DNA from 2 places in the Mycobacterium sp. DBP42 genome. Region 2 is predicted to be linked to the other one. Evidence: riboswitches for the same ligand, from Rfam matches in the RefSeq annotation. Region 2 holds a riboswitch; the other holds the start of a gene.
What was found. Region 2 has a riboswitch for S-adenosylmethionine ahead of E0T84_RS04360 (hypothetical protein). Riboswitches for the same ligand answer to the same signal wherever they lie in the genome.

Region 1: it holds a riboswitch for S-adenosylmethionine, as region 2 does, so the genes downstream of both, E0T84_RS15110 (bifunctional o-acetylhomoserine/o-acetylserine sulfhydrylase) here and E0T84_RS04360 (hypothetical protein) in region 2, are expected to answer to the same signal.

The regions. Positions count from the first base shown of each region.
Region 1 covers NZ_VCMY01000014.1:21,023-29,958, reverse strand. Annotated here, with positions in the region: gene E0T84_RS15125 (exodeoxyribonuclease III) at 1-235, opposite strand, end outside; gene E0T84_RS15120 (alpha/beta fold hydrolase) at 325-1,158, shown strand; gene E0T84_RS15115 (NADP-dependent isocitrate dehydrogenase) at 1,165-3,420, opposite strand; SAM riboswitch class IV at 3,698-3,817, shown strand; gene E0T84_RS15110 (bifunctional o-acetylhomoserine/o-acetylserine sulfhydrylase) at 3,988-5,319, shown strand; gene E0T84_RS15105 (homoserine O-acetyltransferase) at 5,340-6,470, shown strand; gene E0T84_RS15100 (class I SAM-dependent methyltransferase) at 6,467-7,195, shown strand; gene E0T84_RS15095 (FAD-dependent monooxygenase) at 7,221-8,759, opposite strand; gene E0T84_RS15090 (TetR/AcrR family transcriptional regulator) at 8,756-8,936, opposite strand, start outside.
Region 2 covers NZ_VCMY01000003.1:38,877-47,812, reverse strand. Annotated here, with positions in the region: gene E0T84_RS04375 (AAA family ATPase) at 86-2,209, shown strand; gene E0T84_RS04370 (hypothetical protein) at 2,215-3,471, shown strand; gene E0T84_RS04365 (hypothetical protein) at 3,468-4,295, shown strand; gene E0T84_RS04360 (hypothetical protein) at 4,356-4,715, opposite strand; SAM riboswitch class IV at 5,120-5,231, opposite strand; gene E0T84_RS31785 (DUF3293 domain-containing protein) at 5,665-5,958, opposite strand; gene E0T84_RS04350 (hypothetical protein) at 6,212-6,736, shown strand; gene E0T84_RS04345 (hypothetical protein) at 6,733-7,287, shown strand; gene E0T84_RS04340 (hypothetical protein) at 7,774-8,007, opposite strand; gene E0T84_RS04335 (TM0106 family RecB-like putative nuclease) at 8,172-8,936, shown strand, end outside.

The DNA.
Region 1 (8,936 bases), on a different contig from region 2:
ACACCGCAACCCCGTTGCGGCCCTTGACATGCGGAACGGCCGAGGCCAGGTTCCAGCCGTCGGCCAAAGCCGGCGCCAAGGCATCGTTGAGCTGCTCATCGTCGGCCCGCGTCTCCTGCAGGCACACCACGTCGGCCTCGGTTTCCTTGAGCCACGGCAGCAGGCCGAGGTTATCGGTGGAGCGCTGCTTGACCGCTGCGCGAATACCGTTGACGTTGATGGTGCTGACGGTCAGAGGTCCCGGAGATGCCACGGCCCAGACCCTACCGATCGGCACCGACAGGGCCTTGCGGTACCGCAGGTATCACCTTAGTGTCTGGCGGCATGGCTGAACGTGCACCCATCCACCTCGGCACTCCCGACGGCGATCCGATCCTGCTGCTGCACCCGTTCCTGTTGTCGCAGAGCGTATGGAAGTACGTCGCGCCACAACTCGCCCAGACCGGCCGTTACGACGTGTTCGCCCCCACCATGGCCGGCCACCACGGTGGCGCGCATGCACCCCTGCTCCTCGACGTCGCGGCACTGGCCGACGATGTCGAACGCCGGCTCGACGAACTCGGCTGGACCACCGCGCACATCGTCGGCAATTCCCTGGGCGGCTGGGTGGCCTTCGAACTGGAACGGCGCGGCCGGGCCCGCACCCTGACCGGCATCGCCCCGGCCGGCGGCTGGTCGATGCACACGCTGGCGAAGTACGAGATCATCGCCAAGTTCATGGCAGCGCTGCCGATCGTGCTCTCCACCGCGGTGTTGCGTCAGCAGCTGCTGAAACTCCCACTGACCAAGCAGATTTCATATGTCGCCGTGAGCGCGACCCCCGACGTGCTCAACGACAGCGACCGCCGCGATCTGATCGACGACCTGGCACATTGCCCGGCCTACTTCAAACTCATGGTCAAGGCGTTGACCACCGCCGGGCTGATGGAGATCGCCGATTCGCGAACCCCGACCCAGCTCGTCATCTGCGAGAAGGACCGGGTGCTGCCGGCGCCGCGATTCACCCGGCACTTCACCAGAAGCCTGGCGCCGGACGCCGTCGTCACCACGCTCAAGGGTGTCGGGCACGTCCCGATGTTCGAGGCACCCGACACCATCACCCGGGTGATCACCGAGTTCGTCGACCCGCACATCGGCCAGGCCCGAGCGACGGGCTGACGGAGGTTATGCCTTCTCGGCGGCCCCCAGCACATCGTTGAGCGTCTTGCTCGGACGCATCACCGAAGCGGTCTTCTCCGGGTCCGGGTAGTAGTAGCCGCCGATGTCGGCCGGCTTGCCCTGGGCCGCATTGAGTTCGGAGACGATGGCCTGCTCCTGCTCGCCGAGGGCCTTGGCCAGCGGCGCGAAGTGCGCGGCCAGCTCCTTGTCCTCGGTCTGCTCGGCCAGCGCCTGCGCCCAGTACAGCGCGAGGTAGAACTGGCTGCCGCGGTTGTCCAGCTCGCCGGTCTTGCGCGAGGGAGACTTGTTCTCGTTCAACAACTCTCCGGTCGCGGTGTCCAGCGCGGCCGCGAGCACCTTGGCCTTGGCGTTGTCGGTCTTGTTGCCCAAGTCGTCCAGGCTGGCGCCCAGGGCGAGGAACTCGCCGAGCGAATCCCAGCGCAGGTGGTTCTCCTCCACCAGCTGATGCACGTGCTTGGGGGCCGAGCCGCCGGCACCCGTCTCGTACAGCCCGCCGCCGGCCATCAGCGGCACGATCGAGAGCATCTTGGCGCTGGTGCCCAGTTCCAGGATCGGGAACAGGTCGGTCAGGTAATCACGCAGGATGTTGCCGGTCACCGAGATCGTGTCCTGGCCGCGGATCAGCCGCTCCAGGGTGTAGCGCATGGCCCAGACCTGCGGCAGGATCGTGATCTCCAGGCCCTCGGTGTCCTCTTCCTTGAGGTAGGCCTTGACCTTCTTGCGCAGCTCGTTCTCGTGCGGACGCTCGTCATCGAGCCAGAACACGGCAGGCATACCGGACAACCGAGCCCGGTTGACGGCCAGCTTGACCCAGTCGCGGATCGGGGCGTCCTTGACGATCGGCATCCGCCAGATGTCGCCCTCTTCGACGTCCTGGTTCAGCAGCACCTCACCGGAATCGATGTCGACGATCTTGGCGACACCGGCCTGCGGGATCTCGAATGTCTTGTCGTGACTGCCGTACTCCTCGGCCTTCTGCGCCATCAGACCGACGTTGGGCACCGTGCCCATCGTGGTCGGGTCGAACTGGCCGTGGGTCTTACAGAAGTTGATCACTTCCTGGTACATCCGGGAGAACGTCGACTCCGGGTTGACCGCCTTGGTGTCCTTGGTGCGGCCGTCGGCGCCGTACATCTTCCCGCCGAGGCGGATCATCGCCGGCATCGACGCATCGACGATGACATCGGACGGCGAGTGGAAGTTCGAGATGCCCTTGGCCGAGTCGACCATGGCCAGCTCGGGCCGGTGCTCATGGCAGCGGTGCAGGTCCTCGATGATCTCCTCACGCTGCGAGGCGGGCAGCGCCTCGATCTTGCTGTAGAGATCAGACAGACCGTTGTTGACGTTGACGCCGAGCTCGTCGAACAGCTTCTGATGCTTGGCGAAGGCGTCCTTGTAGAAGACCTTGACCGCGTGGCCGAACACGATCGGGTGGCTGACCTTCATCATGGTCGCCTTGACGTGCAGCGAGAACATCACGCCCGTCTTGTAGGCGTCCTCGATCTGTTCCTCGTAGAACTCGATCAGGGCCTTCTTGCTCATGTACATGCTGTCGATGACGTCGCCCTCGTCGAGCTTGACCTCGGGCTTGAGGACAATCGTCTCCCCGACCCCGCCGTCTTTCGGGCTGGTCTCCAGCTCCATCCGGACATTGCGAGCCTTGTCCAGCGTCATCGACTTCTCACCGTGGTAGAAGTCGCCGGTCTTCATGGTGGCCACGTGGGTCCGCGAGGCCTGCGACCACTCGCCCATGCTGTGCGGATGCTTGCGCGCGTACTCCTTGACGGCCTTGGGGGCGCGGCGGTCCGAGTTACCTTCGCGCAGAACGGGGTTCACCGCGCTGCCGAGGATCTTCGAGTAGCGATCACGGATCGCCTTCTCCTCGTCGGTCTTGGCATCCCCCGGGTAGTCGGGGACCGCGTAACCCTTCTCCTGTAGTTCCTTGATCGCGGCCGTGAGCTGCGGGACCGAGGCACTGATGTTGGGCAGCTTGATGATGTTGGTCTCGGGCAGCTGAGTGAGACGGCCTAGCTCACCGAGGTTGTCCGGAACCTTCTGCTCGTCGGTCAGACAGTCGCCGAATTCGGCCAGGATGCGCGCCGCCACCGAGATGTCACTCGTCTGGATATCGATACCCGCCGGCTCCGCGAAGGCGCGGATGATCGGCAAGAAGGAGTACGTCGCAAGCAGCGGCGCCTCGTCGGTCAGCGTGTAGATGATGGTCGGCTGCTGGGCAGTCATGGTTGCTCTCCCGGCGTCAGTCTCGGTTCGACGAGGATCACTCGTTGTCACTCGTGGTTATTCGCTGCTCTTGTGTCGCGGCCAGACTACAAGGACGGGCACCGCCTCGAAGGGGCAGCTTTCATTACTGACCAGTAACTTTGGCTTGTGTTCAGGCGTCCGACACCTTCACCGGCCCGCCGAACTGAACGTGTTTCAGTCGCGGTCGCACAAAACGGGCAAACACCCCGCAGAACCGACTGGCATGGCCTCAGCGCGTTGCGATAAGCTGCAGGCCGGTCATGAGTGTCAGCATCAAGCCCCGGCTTGCTGGCCGGCAACCCTCCAACCGCGGTGGGGTGCCCCGGGTGATGACCAGGTTGAGCAGTCGTTCGCGGCTGTAAGGCAAGCGCGGGTCCGAAGGTACGGGCCCCCAGACAGACAGGGAAACCTGATGGAGGCCAGCCATGTGTATGTGTCCGTGAACCCAACGCGTCGGCCCGTCGTGATCGACGACAAGCCCGGCGCCCGGTAGCCGACCACACGCCCTGCCTTCCTCATCCCCTTCACGGAGGAGACATCCCAGCCATGACAAACCCCGACGTCGCCGCCAATTGGTCGTTCGAAACCAAGCAGGTCCACGCCGGTCAGACTCCCGACGCCGCCACCAAGGCCCGGGCCCTGCCGATCTACCAGACCACCTCCTACACCTTCGACAGCACCGACCACGCCGCCGCGCTGTTCGGCCTGGCCGAGCCGGGCAACATCTACACCCGGATCATGAACCCGACCACCGACGTCGTCGAGCAGCGCATCGCCGCGCTCGAAGGCGGCGTGGCCGCACTGCTGCTGTCCTCGGGTCAGGCGGCCGAGACGTTCGCCATCCTCAACCTGGCCGGCGCCGGCGACCACATCGTGTCCAGCCCGCGCCTGTACGGCGGCACCTACAACCTGTTCCACTACACGCTGCCCAAGCTGGGCATCGAGGTCAGCTTCGTCGAGGACCCGGACAGCCTCGACAGCTGGCGGGCCGCGGTACGGCCCAACACCAAGGCGTTCTTCGCCGAGACCATCTCCAATCCCCAGATCGACATCCTCGACATCCCGAACGTGTCCGCGGTGGCACACGACAGCGGCGTCCCGCTGATCGTCGACAACACCATCGCCACCCCGTACCTGATCCAGCCGATCGCGCTCGGGGCCGACATCGTGGTCCACTCGGCCACCAAGTACCTGGGTGGGCACGGCTCGGCGATCGCGGGCGTGATCGTCGACAGCGGCAACTTCGACTGGACGCAGGGCCGCCACCCCGGGTTCACCACCCCAGATCCCAGCTACCACGGCGTGGTCTTCGCCGAACTCGGCGCACCGGCCTATGCCCTCAAGGCCCGCGTGCAGCTGCTGCGCGATCTGGGCAGCGCGATCTCTCCCTTCAATGCCTTTTTGATCGCGCAGGGATTGGAAACGCTGTCGCTGCGTGTTGAACGCCACGTGGCCAATGCGCAGAAGGTCGCCGAGTACCTCGCCGGACATTCCGACGTGACCTCGGTGAACTACGCCGGACTTCCCAACTCACCCTGGTACGAGCTGGGCCGCAGGATCGCCCCCAAGGGCACCGGCGCTGTGCTGGCCTTCGAGCTGGCCGGAGGTGTGGAAGCGGGCAAGGCCTTCGTCAACGCCTTGACCCTGCACAGCCACGTCGCCAACATCGGCGATGTGCGCTCGCTCGTCATCCATCCGGCCTCGACGACCCACCAGCAGCTCTCCCCCTCCGAACAGTTGTCCACCGGTGTCACGCCCGGTCTGGTGCGGTTGGCCGTCGGCATCGAGGGCATCGACGACATCCTGGCCGACCTGGAGCAGGGGTTCGCCGCCGCCCGCCCGTTCAGCGGCGTACCGCAGACTGCGGCGACGGTGTAGGACGGCGAGAGAAGACCGCCATGACGATCACCGAAGAACCGGCCGTGTCCACCCTCCCGTTGCCCGCCGAAGGCGAGACCACCGTCGTGCACATCGGTGCGCTGACGCTCGAGAACGGCACCGTCCTGCCCGACGTGTCGATCGCCGTGCAGCGCTGGGGCGAACTGTCGCCCGCACGCGACAACGTGGTGATGGTGCTGCACGCCCTGACAGGCGACTCCCACGTGACCGGACCGGCCGGCGACGGCCATCCGACCGCGGGCTGGTGGGACGGGGTGGCCGGACCGGGTGCCCCGATCGACACCGACCAGTGGTGCGCGATCTCGACCAACGCGCTCGGCGGCTGCCAGGGCTCGACCGGGCCCGGTTCGCTTGCGCCCGACGGAAAGCCTTGGGGCTCACGGTTTCCCCAGATCACCATCCGCGACCAGGTCGCAGCCGACCGGGCCGCCCTGGCCGCCTTCGGCATCACCGAGATTGCCGCCGTGATCGGCGGGTCGATGGGCGGAGCCCGCGCCCTGGAATGGCTCGTCGGACACCCCGACGAAGTTCGGACCGGACTGGTGCTGGCGGTCGGCGCCCGCGCCACGGCCGATCAGATCGGTACCCAGAGCACCCAGGTGGCCGCGATCAAGGCCGACCCGGACTGGCAGGGCGGGGACTACTACGACACCGACCGGGCCCCGCTGGCCGGCATGGAGATCGCCCGGCGCTTCGCGCACCTGACCTATCGCGGCGAGGAAGAGCTCGACGAGCGTTTCCGCAACGACGCCCAGGGCGATGAGGATCCGGCCACCGGCGGACGCTACGGAGTGCAGAGCTACCTGGAATACCAGGGCGGCAAGCTGGCCCGCCGGTTCGACCCGGGCACCTATGTGGCCCTCTCGGATGCGCTGTCGACCCACGATGTGGGCCGCGGCCGCGGCGGCGTCACCAGTGCTCTGCGCAGCTGTCCGGTGCCCGTCATCGTCGGTGGGATCACCTCCGACCGGCTCTACCCCATCCGGCTACAACAGGAGCTGGCCGAGCTGCTACCCGGCTGCAACGGCCTGGACGTGGTCGACTCGGCCTATGGGCACGACGGCTTCCTGGTCGAGACGGAAGTGGTTGGCAAGTTGATCCGCCGCACGCTGGAGCTGGCAGCACGGTGAGCTCGCCCAAGGCGCGTTCTCTGTCCTTCGGCTCGGAAGCCGCAGCCTACGAACGCGGCCGGCCGTCGTATCCGCCGGAGACGATCGACTGGCTGCTTCCCGAGGGTGCGCACGACGTGCTGGATCTGGGCGCAGGCACCGGCAAGCTGACCACCCGGCTCGTCGAGCGCGGGCTGGACGTGATCGCCGTGGATCCCATCCCCGAAATGCTTGAGCTGCTGTCGAACTCACTGCCGGACACCCCGGCGCTGCTGGGTACGGCCGAGGAGATCCCACTGGCCGACAACAGCGTCGACGCCGTGCTGGTGGCGCAGGCCTGGCACTGGTTCGACCCCGAGCGGGCCGTCAAGGAGGTCAGCCGGGTGCTTCGCCCCGGCGGCCGGCTGGGCCTGGTGTGGAACACCCGCGACGAACGGTCCGGATGGGTCAAGGATCTGGGCCGGATCATCGGCCCCGAGCACGATCCGTTCAACAGCGAGGTGACGCTGGCCGAGCCGTTCGGTGATATCGAACGCCACCAGGTGGAGTGGACGAGCTACCTGACGCCCCAGGCCCTCATCGACCTCGTGGCCTCGCGCAGCTACTGCATCACCTCACCGGAGCAGGTGCGTACCCGGACGCTGGAGCAGGTGCGTGAACTGCTGGCCACCCACCCAGCGCTGGCCAACTCGTCGGGGCTTGCGCTGCCCTATGTCACCGTGGGGATCCGGGCCACCCTCGGCTGAGGCAGAGACTGAAGCTGAGGCGCCCTCAGGCGCTGAGCGCGGACGACTCGGCCTCCGGGCCGAACCAGCGTTCCAGAGCCGCCCGGAGCCCTTCGCCATCGAATTCGTCTGCCGCCCAGGCGACATAGCCGTCGGGGAGGATAAGCATAGCGGCGGCGGGCCGACCTGCTGCGGTCGTCACCGTCACGTCGACGCGGTCACGCCAGCCGTCGACGATCTCGGCGTAAGCCCCGCCCGAGAGGTCGAGCAACATCGGCCGGCCCGTGCGCAACAGCTCGGCAATACGGCGGCCGTCGTCCAGCACGAAATCGGGAATGAAGTATCCGGACAGCCGGTGCCCGCTGTCGACCGAGTACCGGACATCGGAGCCGGCCAGCACGCCGGCGATGTGCGTCGAGCCGTCCGGTGTGGCCAGAAGTTCACCGAAAAGCGTTCGCAGCGCCGTGACTTCGGGGCCGGCGGCCATCAGGGCAGCCTGGGCCATGGAGTGCATCATCACCCGCTGCCCGGCCGGCCAGCGCTCGCTGTGGTAGCTGTCCAGCAGGCCGTCTGGCGCCCAGCCCTGCACAGTCGCGGCCAGTTTCCAGCCCAGGTTCATCGCATCCTGCAGGCCCAGGTTCAGGCCCGGCCCGCCCATGGCCGAATGCACGTGGGCCGCATCGCCGACCAGGAACACGTTGCCCGCACGGTACCGTTCGGCCTGGCGGGTGTTCTGGCCGTTGATACGCCGTAACGCGTGCGGCCCCGGCCCGGCCGGGGGCTCGATCGGCAGGTCGGCGCCGACCACTCGCCTCACGCTCGCGCGCAACTCGTCGATCATCAGCTCCGGCGCGTCGTCGGGAAGAACGGAACCGTACTCGATGGTTCCGAGCATGGACCGTCCCTCCTGGAATTCCGCATAGATGAGCACTCCGTCATCAAACCGATTGTGCCCGAATGGGATATGTCCGACGCCGGGGATTTCGATGCACCCGGGCGCGGTCCGCAGTTCCCTGGGCAGGCTGACGTGTGCCACCCGTGCGACGACGTCGGTGGTGAGTCCGGGAAACTCGATGCCGGCCTTCTTCCGCACCGGACTGCGGCCACCGTCGGCGCCGACGAGGTAGGTGGCCGGCAACCGGTAGGCCCCCTCGGGCGCCGAGACGTGCAGGACGACGCCTTCTGGTCCCTGTTCGAAGTCGATGAGTTCGTGTCCCCAACGGATTTCAGCCCCCAGGCCTTGCACCCAGTCCACCAGCTCACGCACCACCTGGGGCTGCTGGATCAGCATGCCGTACATGGGATTGTCGACAACATCGACGAACGGCACCTGCATTCCGGCGAAGATGTAACCGGCCATGGGTTCCGGCGCCGCGCCGGTACCACTGAGCTCGCCGTACAGACCCCGGAGATCGAGCACTCGGTTGGCCTGTCCGACAATGCCATTGGCCTTGAGTTCCGCGCTGGGCTCAGGCAGTTGCTCGAGCACCACCGGCCGCACCCCGGCCAGCGCCAGCTCCCCCGCCACCAACAGGCCGTTGGGGCCGGCACCGGAGATGACGACGTCTACCCTGTTCTCGTTCATGAGTTCCTTCCTGGTTCAGGCAGGCCTGCGGCTACTGCCGCAAATCCTTGGCGCAGCAGTGCCGTGAAAGACACTGGCGGATCGGAGATCCCGTACTCGTCCATCGCTACATCGCCGACCGCGCGCACCACGGCGGCCACCAGCCGGGGATACATGTCGCATTCGGGGTCGGTGCCG
Region 2 (8,936 bases):
CCCGCCGACGGTACGGAATTAGGGAAGTCGATCCGCCCCTTCGTCCACCTCAAATAACATCAGCCGCGAACTACAAGGAGCGATCATGGCGCCAATCGACGACCTGGGCACCAAGGCCTACAGCGGAATGGGACGTGAAGGCACACCGTTCATCGAAACCCTGGGACCAAAGATCATCAATAACGGCCTTCTGCAGGGCCGTTCGACGATGTCACATACCGAACAGGCCTGGACCGAGGCCGCAGCGGCGGAATTGATCGCGGTCTACGTCGAGAGCCCGGATACGTCGGGCGAGAGCTTTGACAACAAACTGCGAAAGCAGGTCAGCACAACCTCACGGGCAGCTCGCCTGCTCTTTTCCGACCTCATTTTGCTGAATCTGCTGCCCCTCGGCGACTATGGCGCAGTCCGGAAACGGGAGCTCGTCTGTCTGCCCATCGAGGATCTCGACCCCCCAGCCACCATCCCCGCTGACGTCGAGGCGGCACTCCACCACGGAATGTTTAAGGGCGGCATCGGCTTCAAGAGCGGTCGGTTCGCACGATTACGGTGGCTCATCACCTTTGCCCACTACGCCTGCGGAGTGAGCAAAGAAGAACGTACTGCCGCGTTGGCCGACCCGCTGTCATTCCGAGAGTTCGTACAGGCAGCACCCGGAGCAAGTGAAGGCGCTCAACGCCAATCACTGCTGTACCTGGCATTCCCCTGGTTCTATCTGCCTACCATCATTGCCCGCCAGCGGACGAGGATCCGTGACGCTTTCGCCGACCAATGCCTACAGGGCGGCAAGACGGACGACGTCGACATCGACCTGCATAAGATCTACGCAAATCTGACGCAGGCCGCTGGTGGGCCGATCGACTTCTACCGCGATCCTGTCTACGAACAGCGCTGGGCTGAACCCGCCCCACCGAAACGCCAAGTCTGGATCTTGCAGCCTGCCGCCGATGAGTTCGACTTGACCGACTATCTCAAGAAGCCCGATGTTGGAGCAGGCACCCCAGGAAACTTGCGGTTGCGACAACACGTCAAGGAAGTCGCCGAAGGCGACACCGTGCTGCTGTGGTCACCGACGCCCCAACCCGGCATCTACGCGACTGGGAGCATCACCGGGGACAATATGACCGAGCACGAAGCCGAGGCGGAGCCCGACGGTCAGTCAACTGCGGGCCGCTCCATCGGATTCGAACTCAAGGAGAGCCTCCTCGCACATCCGTTGACTCTGGACCGCATGGCCGCAGAACCGGTCCTCAAAGATTTGGAGATCGTCAAGAATCCGACTGCCGCCAACTTCAAGGTGACTGGGCCGCAGTGGGAAATGCTCCGCACCTTGCTGGAACGACCCACACCTGTTCCAGGTCCCCGTGACCATGGCTGGTTGATCAACGAAATTCATTGGCCTCCAGGGGAAATCGATGATCTGACCGAGACCCTGCGTACGCGTCGACCACAGGTGATCCTGGCTGGACCTCCCGGTACCGGCAAGACGTATGTCGCCGAGAAGGTTGCTGAACATCTGACCGGTGGGCTGCCGGGCACCGTTCAGATTATTCAGTTCCACCCGAGTTACGCCTACGAGGACTTCGTGGAAGGACTGCGTCCCGTTGCCAAAGACGGGCAGGTGACGTTCGAGGTGATCGAGGGCAAGCTCGTCCGACTTGCCGACGCTGCGCGCAACTCCCCTGATCAATCATTCGTGCTCGTGATCGACGAGATCAACCGCGCCAATCTGCCCAGCGTGTTCGGAGAGTTGTTGTACCTGTTGGAGTATCGAGAAAAGGAGATTCAGCTCCTGCTCCGCGAGAAATTCTCTCTGCCGCGCAATCTGTACATCATCGGCACCATGAACACCGCTGACCGAAGTGTGCGCAATCTCGATGCCGCACTACGCCGGCGGTTCGACATTTTCGACTGCCCGCCACGTGACACAGTGTTGGAGCGCTACTACGACCGTGGCGGATACGACTCGCAGGTCCTCAGCCTCCTCGATGGGTTCAAGGAGCTGAATGCTCGCTTACGCGAAGACATCGATGAGAACCACACGATCGGCCACAGCTATTTCATGCGCCGCACGTACACGCCTGACGATTTGCGCCGGACGTGGCTGCGCCAGATACTGCCGCTGCTGCGTGAGTACTACTTCGACCAGCCGTCATTGGTGGACCAGTTCGTGTTCAATGACCTGTGGCCAGATCAGCCTCCGCTATGAGAACAGTGCATCTGACCGAATCCGCCGAGCAGCGGGTGCCGCTGACGGCGGAGGAAGCCGCAACGCTGCGCAGCATCGGGCAACAGCTCGCGTCCAAGAAGGATTGGTGGGGCGCCTCTGACGAAGACGATCCCTCCTCCAACCAGACGGTGGTGCGGTGCAATGCCGTGTCGGCATCCGATTACCTGGTACGCATCTCGGATGCGATCGGCGTGATCGGACTGCAACATACTCAGCTCGTGGTCAATCCCAAGATCTCATTGGCACATCTACTGTTCTTGTTCGCAGCGTCTCAACAGTTTCCACGTCACCTGCTCGAACGAACCCATCTCGAAACAGACTCCAGCTTCCACATTGTCGTGGCGACGTGGTTCACCGAAGCATGTGAAGTGCTGCTGCGGCATGGGCTGGCGAGCGACTACTCGCGTGTCACCGGCAACCTCGGATGTGCCCGCGGCCGGATCGAGGCCACAGCTACCGCACGTTCAGTGATGATGGGCAGACCAGTTGTCCGCTGCGACTACGACATCCGCAGCGAGGACACCAGCCTGAACCGGGTGGTCAAAGGCGCCACGCTCCGACTACTCAGTTGGCCGGACATGCCGGCTGATCTGCGGCGGCGATGCCGACGAATCGGCGATCGATTGACTGACATCCGGGGACTGCGCGACGGCGATACCCAAGTCAGGCTCGACCCACTCACTAGCAGCTACAAAGACGTCCTTCCACTGGCGCTGATGATTCTGGAAAGCAGCAGCATCTCCATCTGCGAAGGTGCGCAACCGGTTTGGACATTTCTCTACCGCACCCCAGACGCAGTCGAAGCTGGAGTACGCGACTGCCTCCAGCGGCGACTCCACACATATTGCACAATCGAGAAACGGCGGAAGAACCTGCAAGGTGACAAGAAACGAAGCTTGAACCCAGACCTGGTATTCGGACATACCTTCGCAGTCGGCGACATCAAATATAAACATCGTCCGGACGGTTCGATTGGGCGTTCCGACCTCAACCAGATCACCACGTTCGCAACCGGATACCGCGTCAATGCCGGCGTCGTAATCGCATTCGGCGAGCGCGAAGTCGGGGCACACGTCCGCGTCGGACCCGTGGCGATCAATTGCTTCAACTGGAACACCACCACAGCCAACCCAGCGGACGCAGCGGACGCGCTTGCTGAGCACCTTCAGGGATGGCTCGCGGCGCAAGCAGAAGGACAAGTTTCGACACCTACACGCCGAAGCCACGGAAGGACCCCATGAGCACGGACCCGTCCAATATCCCAGCCGAATGGCTTGCCGCTGGGTTGTCTGCCAGCGATGCGAAGACCTTCATCGATGCCGGTGTGTCCCTCGCCATCGCCCGCGAATGGGCGAATGCCGAGATCGACGCCGACGATGCGGTCGAATACATCGACAAGACCGTACCCCTTGACGTCGCAACGGAATTCCACCAACGGGGCATCGAGCCATGGCAGATCACTCGCACCGACACTGCATACGAGGTGGAGCTCGAGCCCTGGCAGAAGGATCCCGTCGACCAGCTTCCGGAGGTGATCAAGCCCGGGCGTTTCGGGCTGAGCTTGTGGTCGGTGACCCCATGGGATGAAGATTCACATCTCGAGAGCGAGGTTGCACTGGAATGGGACGGACAGACGACCGTCGAATGGTCGGTGCTGAGCGGTTCCGGGCTGTCGATGATGTCGGACGTCTCGTTTACCGGTATCGCCGCCTGGCCAGACGGAAAGAATGTTTTGGTGAGCTACTCGGGCGATGCCGGACTGGGATTCCAGCGGCTGCCCGGTGCCGCACCCACGGCCGGCGGACCGGGCGGCGCAAAAGACCCGCAACACTGGGTCGAGTTCGCCAACTCACTCGTCGGCCTCACCGACGAGCTACTGAATTCCGGTATTGAATCGAGCGATGCGTTCGCCCACGAGTATCACCGCACCGCCGACGACGAATGGTTCGGATTCGATGACATGTTCCATGTCTATCTGGCCAGCGCAGGTCCCGATGGCAACCTGCCAGACTTCGACGAATGGGTTAGCGACGCGTTGACGGACGGAACGTACGAAATCGCCTGACCTGCCGGCCCGCGAGGGCAAGCAGACGGAGTCGGCCACAGCGTCCTGCGCCGCTAGATTTCAGTTCGAAATCCCGTTGGACACCTCGTGGCGTCGGGCGAGCTCCGCAGAGTCACGCCAGGCCGTAGCGATCCACTGGCAACCCAGGCATCCTGCGCAGTCGCCGAGCGTTACGCCGGGATGTCTGGTGGGCCACCGCTCTGGTGCACCGCCGTGTTCGGTCTCGTAGACCCGACGCAGCTCCTCGCGCTGGCGCCAGAGCGCGACCGCGTGGTCGATCCAGTTCGGGACGGCTCTCCACTGAACCATGTAGTGAACCTGGCGCTGCGGATACAGGACGTCGTAGTACGGGCCCCACGTGCTGGCGGCGTACTCGGGTGCGGCGGTAGACAACACAGTGCCTTCGCGGTCCATAGTCACGGCCACCCTCTCCAGATGTCAGTACTCGACTCCGACGGCAGAACGATCGCGGACCTGCAACGGTCACGGCCACCGGTCGGGGCCCCAGCGCGATGCAAGTTGGGTACTTCCCAGGCGATGGCGCCAGGGTTGTACACATTCACAACCCATGCCGATCGTCGTCGACGGCGGCCTGCACAGCGCTGAAGGATGGCTCAGCGGCGACCAACAGTAGTGGCGCCACGGCACCTGCAACACGTCGAATAACATTCCACCCGAAGGCATCCCATGTTGCATGGTAGGTGACCTGCGAATCGCCGATCCAGGTGCGCAACACAAGATCACCCGCGGCGAGTCGGATCCACTCGTTTCCAAACATCTTGCCCACCCTCTCGATGTACGGCCGCGACCGCTCGCCCCTCATCGAGGCGCTCTTACCGCCTCCTGTTGAAGGCGATCGCTTCGTCATCCGAGCCACCCACGAGCGTGGGGTTGGCGTGCCGCCCAGTCGGAGCTTGTCGACGGCATCTCGTGAAGCTCGCTCACCGTAACAACGCCGCCTGACAGATTCTTCCGGCCGCACACACCCCTGCGCGGTCAGCCCGAAGATTGGGCTGAACGTCGGCGAGATCTAGCAGCTGCGCGCCGGTGTAGTTCCGGAATGCGAGCTTCGTCCAATCGCCGCCGACCCAATAATCCGACGGTGTGTGAGCGCACACTGCTCGCCGCCTCAGCAGGCGGGTGCCGATCTCACCGGCGGACGGATCACGGCGCGAGTAGTGCAGTACAGGACACCTCGTGATCTTGAACTGTTCGTCGAGTTCCTGTTCCTGCCACACTTCCGGCTGCATCCGCTCCAGAACAGCCGGCGACCTCCATCATTTCGCCGTAGGTCCTATGTTTCCCGCCGTCTCCACATTGCGCAGCAGTCGACGACGCCCAGACATCGGTCCTGCGGCGCCGCGCGAGGTCACCCGCCTTCCTCTAGCCACCGCCACCCTCGATGCGTCTGGCGGTCGGTTGCACAGGCCAACAGTGACCACCGAGGACCGCTCCACCCAAAGACCGCGACCTGCCCGAATCGCAGACCGAGCTGGCGCGCCTGATCGTCGCTCAACCCGAACACCGCCCAGCTTTCCTCGGCGTGCTGCCCATAGGGGCTGGCACCGACGACTGGCAGCGACCGGGTACGCGCCGCGGCGAGCTCCTGGTCCAGCACGATCATGCGCGCGGCGTTGTCCGCTGAGTCAGGTGTCCGATCCACTACTTCTTGAGAGTGTTCCGCGAATACCTGAGAGTGATCCGGATTCGGCGGATTTCCCATGACCGTCTGAGAGTGCGGCGTCCTCCGGGATGCCGGCGATGGTGCCCTCAGGTTGTGGACGACCTCTGTCGGCGGCGTCTTGTCGGAGGCATGTGCGACTCTGTTGCCGTTCGGCCAACGACCGGTAGTCGGATCGTCAGACACAGGGAGCCGATGACATGGCAACATGGTGCGCGGTGAGGGGGCGCGTTTGATGGACAACGCTCGAAGCGGACGGCTGGGACCGCAGAGGCCACACGACTATTTCTACAGCGTTCCCGACCACACCGACACGCTTCCCGACTACACCACGCGGGCCCGCGAGACCGGAGAGCGCATCGCTGTCACCCGGCCGCTGGCGCACAACGGCCGGGTGTTCTGGAAGCTCACCGACGCCGACAGTGAAGCACTCGCCTGGCTCGCATTCACCCGTCCAGATGCGCGTTCGGCGCTGGCCCGGCGCAAGGTGTGGACACTGATCCCGCACCTGCAGGAATTCTTGGCTAACTGGTTCGTGAGCGTCGACCACGAGCGCACCGATCAGAGCCAGTGGATACACACAAACATCGACGTTGATGAGGCACGCGACCTGGCACTCCTGGTGCCGCAACCGCAAGCCGAGGACATCAAGCGGATCACCCGACCCGAAGCGGTCCTGACCATCGACGACATCGATCGGCTCAAAGTGACGACGGTACTTGGCAGGGGAGCGGCTCAAGCATTAAGGACTCGGCGATGACTGACATCAAAAAAGAGGAATTCCATGCCTGGGCGTACGACGACCTGCTCACCAACACCACCCGTGGTGTGCTGGCCGAGTACATCGTGGCGATAGCACTCGGCATTGATGAGGTGAAGCGCGTCGAATGGCACAGTCACGACCTCGACGTCGACGTCGACGGTGTCAAGGTCGGGGTGGAAGTGAAATCGGCTGCCTACGTGCAATCGTGGGAGCAGACCCGACCCTCGGTGATCGAGTTCGGCATCGGTCCGGCAAAGGGGTGGGACGCCCACACCAACACCTATGCGCCCCGTGCGAAGCGAAGCGCCGAAGTGTACGTCTTCTGCCTGCTGAACGGCTCGATTGGCGAACCGGTCGATCCGCTCGACGTCAGGCAATGGACGTTCTATGTGATGCCCACGACCGAACTTAACCGAAACGTTCCGGAGCAGAAGAAGATTCGGCTCGGACGGCTGCTAGCCCTCGGTCCGAGGCAGTGTTCCTTCGACGAACTCAAGACCGCCATTCATGCGGCCGCAGAGTTGAACGGGCTCTCGGGCGGAGCGTAGCTGGCGAGCAACAACCTATGTGCGCTAGGCGCCCCGGTACATGAACGCGCGTGCAGCACGTTTCGCCGACGAAGGCGCCGAGCATCGAGCGCTTCCTCGGTCCCTAATCGGGCCAACCACGAAGCGGCCCAGGGTCATGTACGGGTGGCGACGGCTTAGGAAACGGATCTCGTCCGACGCGCCAATCGCCGCGGTGGCCCTCGTACCACATGCCCGTCGAACTCTCGCCGGCTTCAATCCGCACGCTGTGGCACCCGCGGTCATGCAGGACACCAATCGCGTGGAGCACCAAGCGAGATGTCGTAGCCGTCCATGAAAGGAAGCATGACACCGGACACCGACGAGTGCGGCGGCCTGCCGCAGTTCGCTCCGGTGCTCTCAGGTCTTCGTGAAACTTGTCCGGCACCGTCAAGTATTCGTGGACAAACAGGGTCGGACCCGTCCGAAACTACTTGAGAGTGCGCTGGTCAGCGCTCCTCCGTGCTCTCAAGAAGAAGTTCCGGATCGGGCAGCAGGGCCGGTCTCGGGCTGAATTGCGGTGACGATGTGCAAGGATCCCAACGGTGGGCGCTCGTCCGCGCTCCCGCCGGCTACTGGAACAACCCGGCCGGACTCGAAGCGCACCGCAGTCTGCTCGTAGTAGCACCACGGATCGTCACCCTCGGCCATGCTTCTCAGCGTCTCTGCGGCGGTCCAGGTGAAGTCCTCATACGCGGGCACCGGGTCAGTCAACCAAATGCGCGCATCTGCACGGCCGAATTTCCTCACCGTTGTCAGTGGCACAGTCCACAATCATGCGGTGGTACCGAGTTGTCGCGGGCGCGGCACCGCACCCGAGCATCGCCCATCCGATACACAAGCCCAGGCCGAGAGGAGCAACCACGATGCGTGAGCACCTCCTGACCCCGTCCAAGATCACGGCATGGTTGGACTGCCCGCACTACCTGACGTTGCGCCACCAGGTCGATGAGGGGCTACTCCCCCAGCCGAAGTCAATGTTCGGGTCGTTCGCCCAGCTCCTGCTATCGAAGGGCGAGGAGCACGAGAAGGAGTGCCTGGCCCACTATCGGAGCGACGGCAAGTCCGTTCTCGATGTTCCGGGCCGCCGTGATGGCGAGGCGTTCGCGGACTGGGTGGCGCGGAGCGGTAATCTCTTCGGTGAGAACTGGGATGTGGTGTACCAGATGCCGTTCATGCACGACGGCGTGCGCGGCATCGCGGATTTCGTTGTACAAGTGCAGGATCCCACGACAGGTGCCGTCTCGTATGAACCGGTCGACGCGAAGCTCGCCCGGTCCGACGCCAAGCCTGGTCACGTGCTCCAGTTGTGCTTCTACGCCGACGCCATCGAGGCGCAGACGGGAGTTCGTCCCGAGCACATGTACGTGTGGCTGGGTTCGGGGCATCTGGAGAAGTTGCGAGTAGACGACTTCAGCCCGTACTGGCGACGGCTGCGAACCCAACTGACTACCGCGCTCGCCGCCGGCCCGATCGCCGGAACGACCCCGCAACCCTGCGCGCACTGCGACTTCTGTGAGTTCCAGGAGTCCTGTGTGCAGCAGTGGCGCGATGACGATGCCCTGCATTTCGTTGCCGGCATTCGCCAGAGCGACATTGCCGCGTTGGCCGACGTTGACGTCCGGACATTG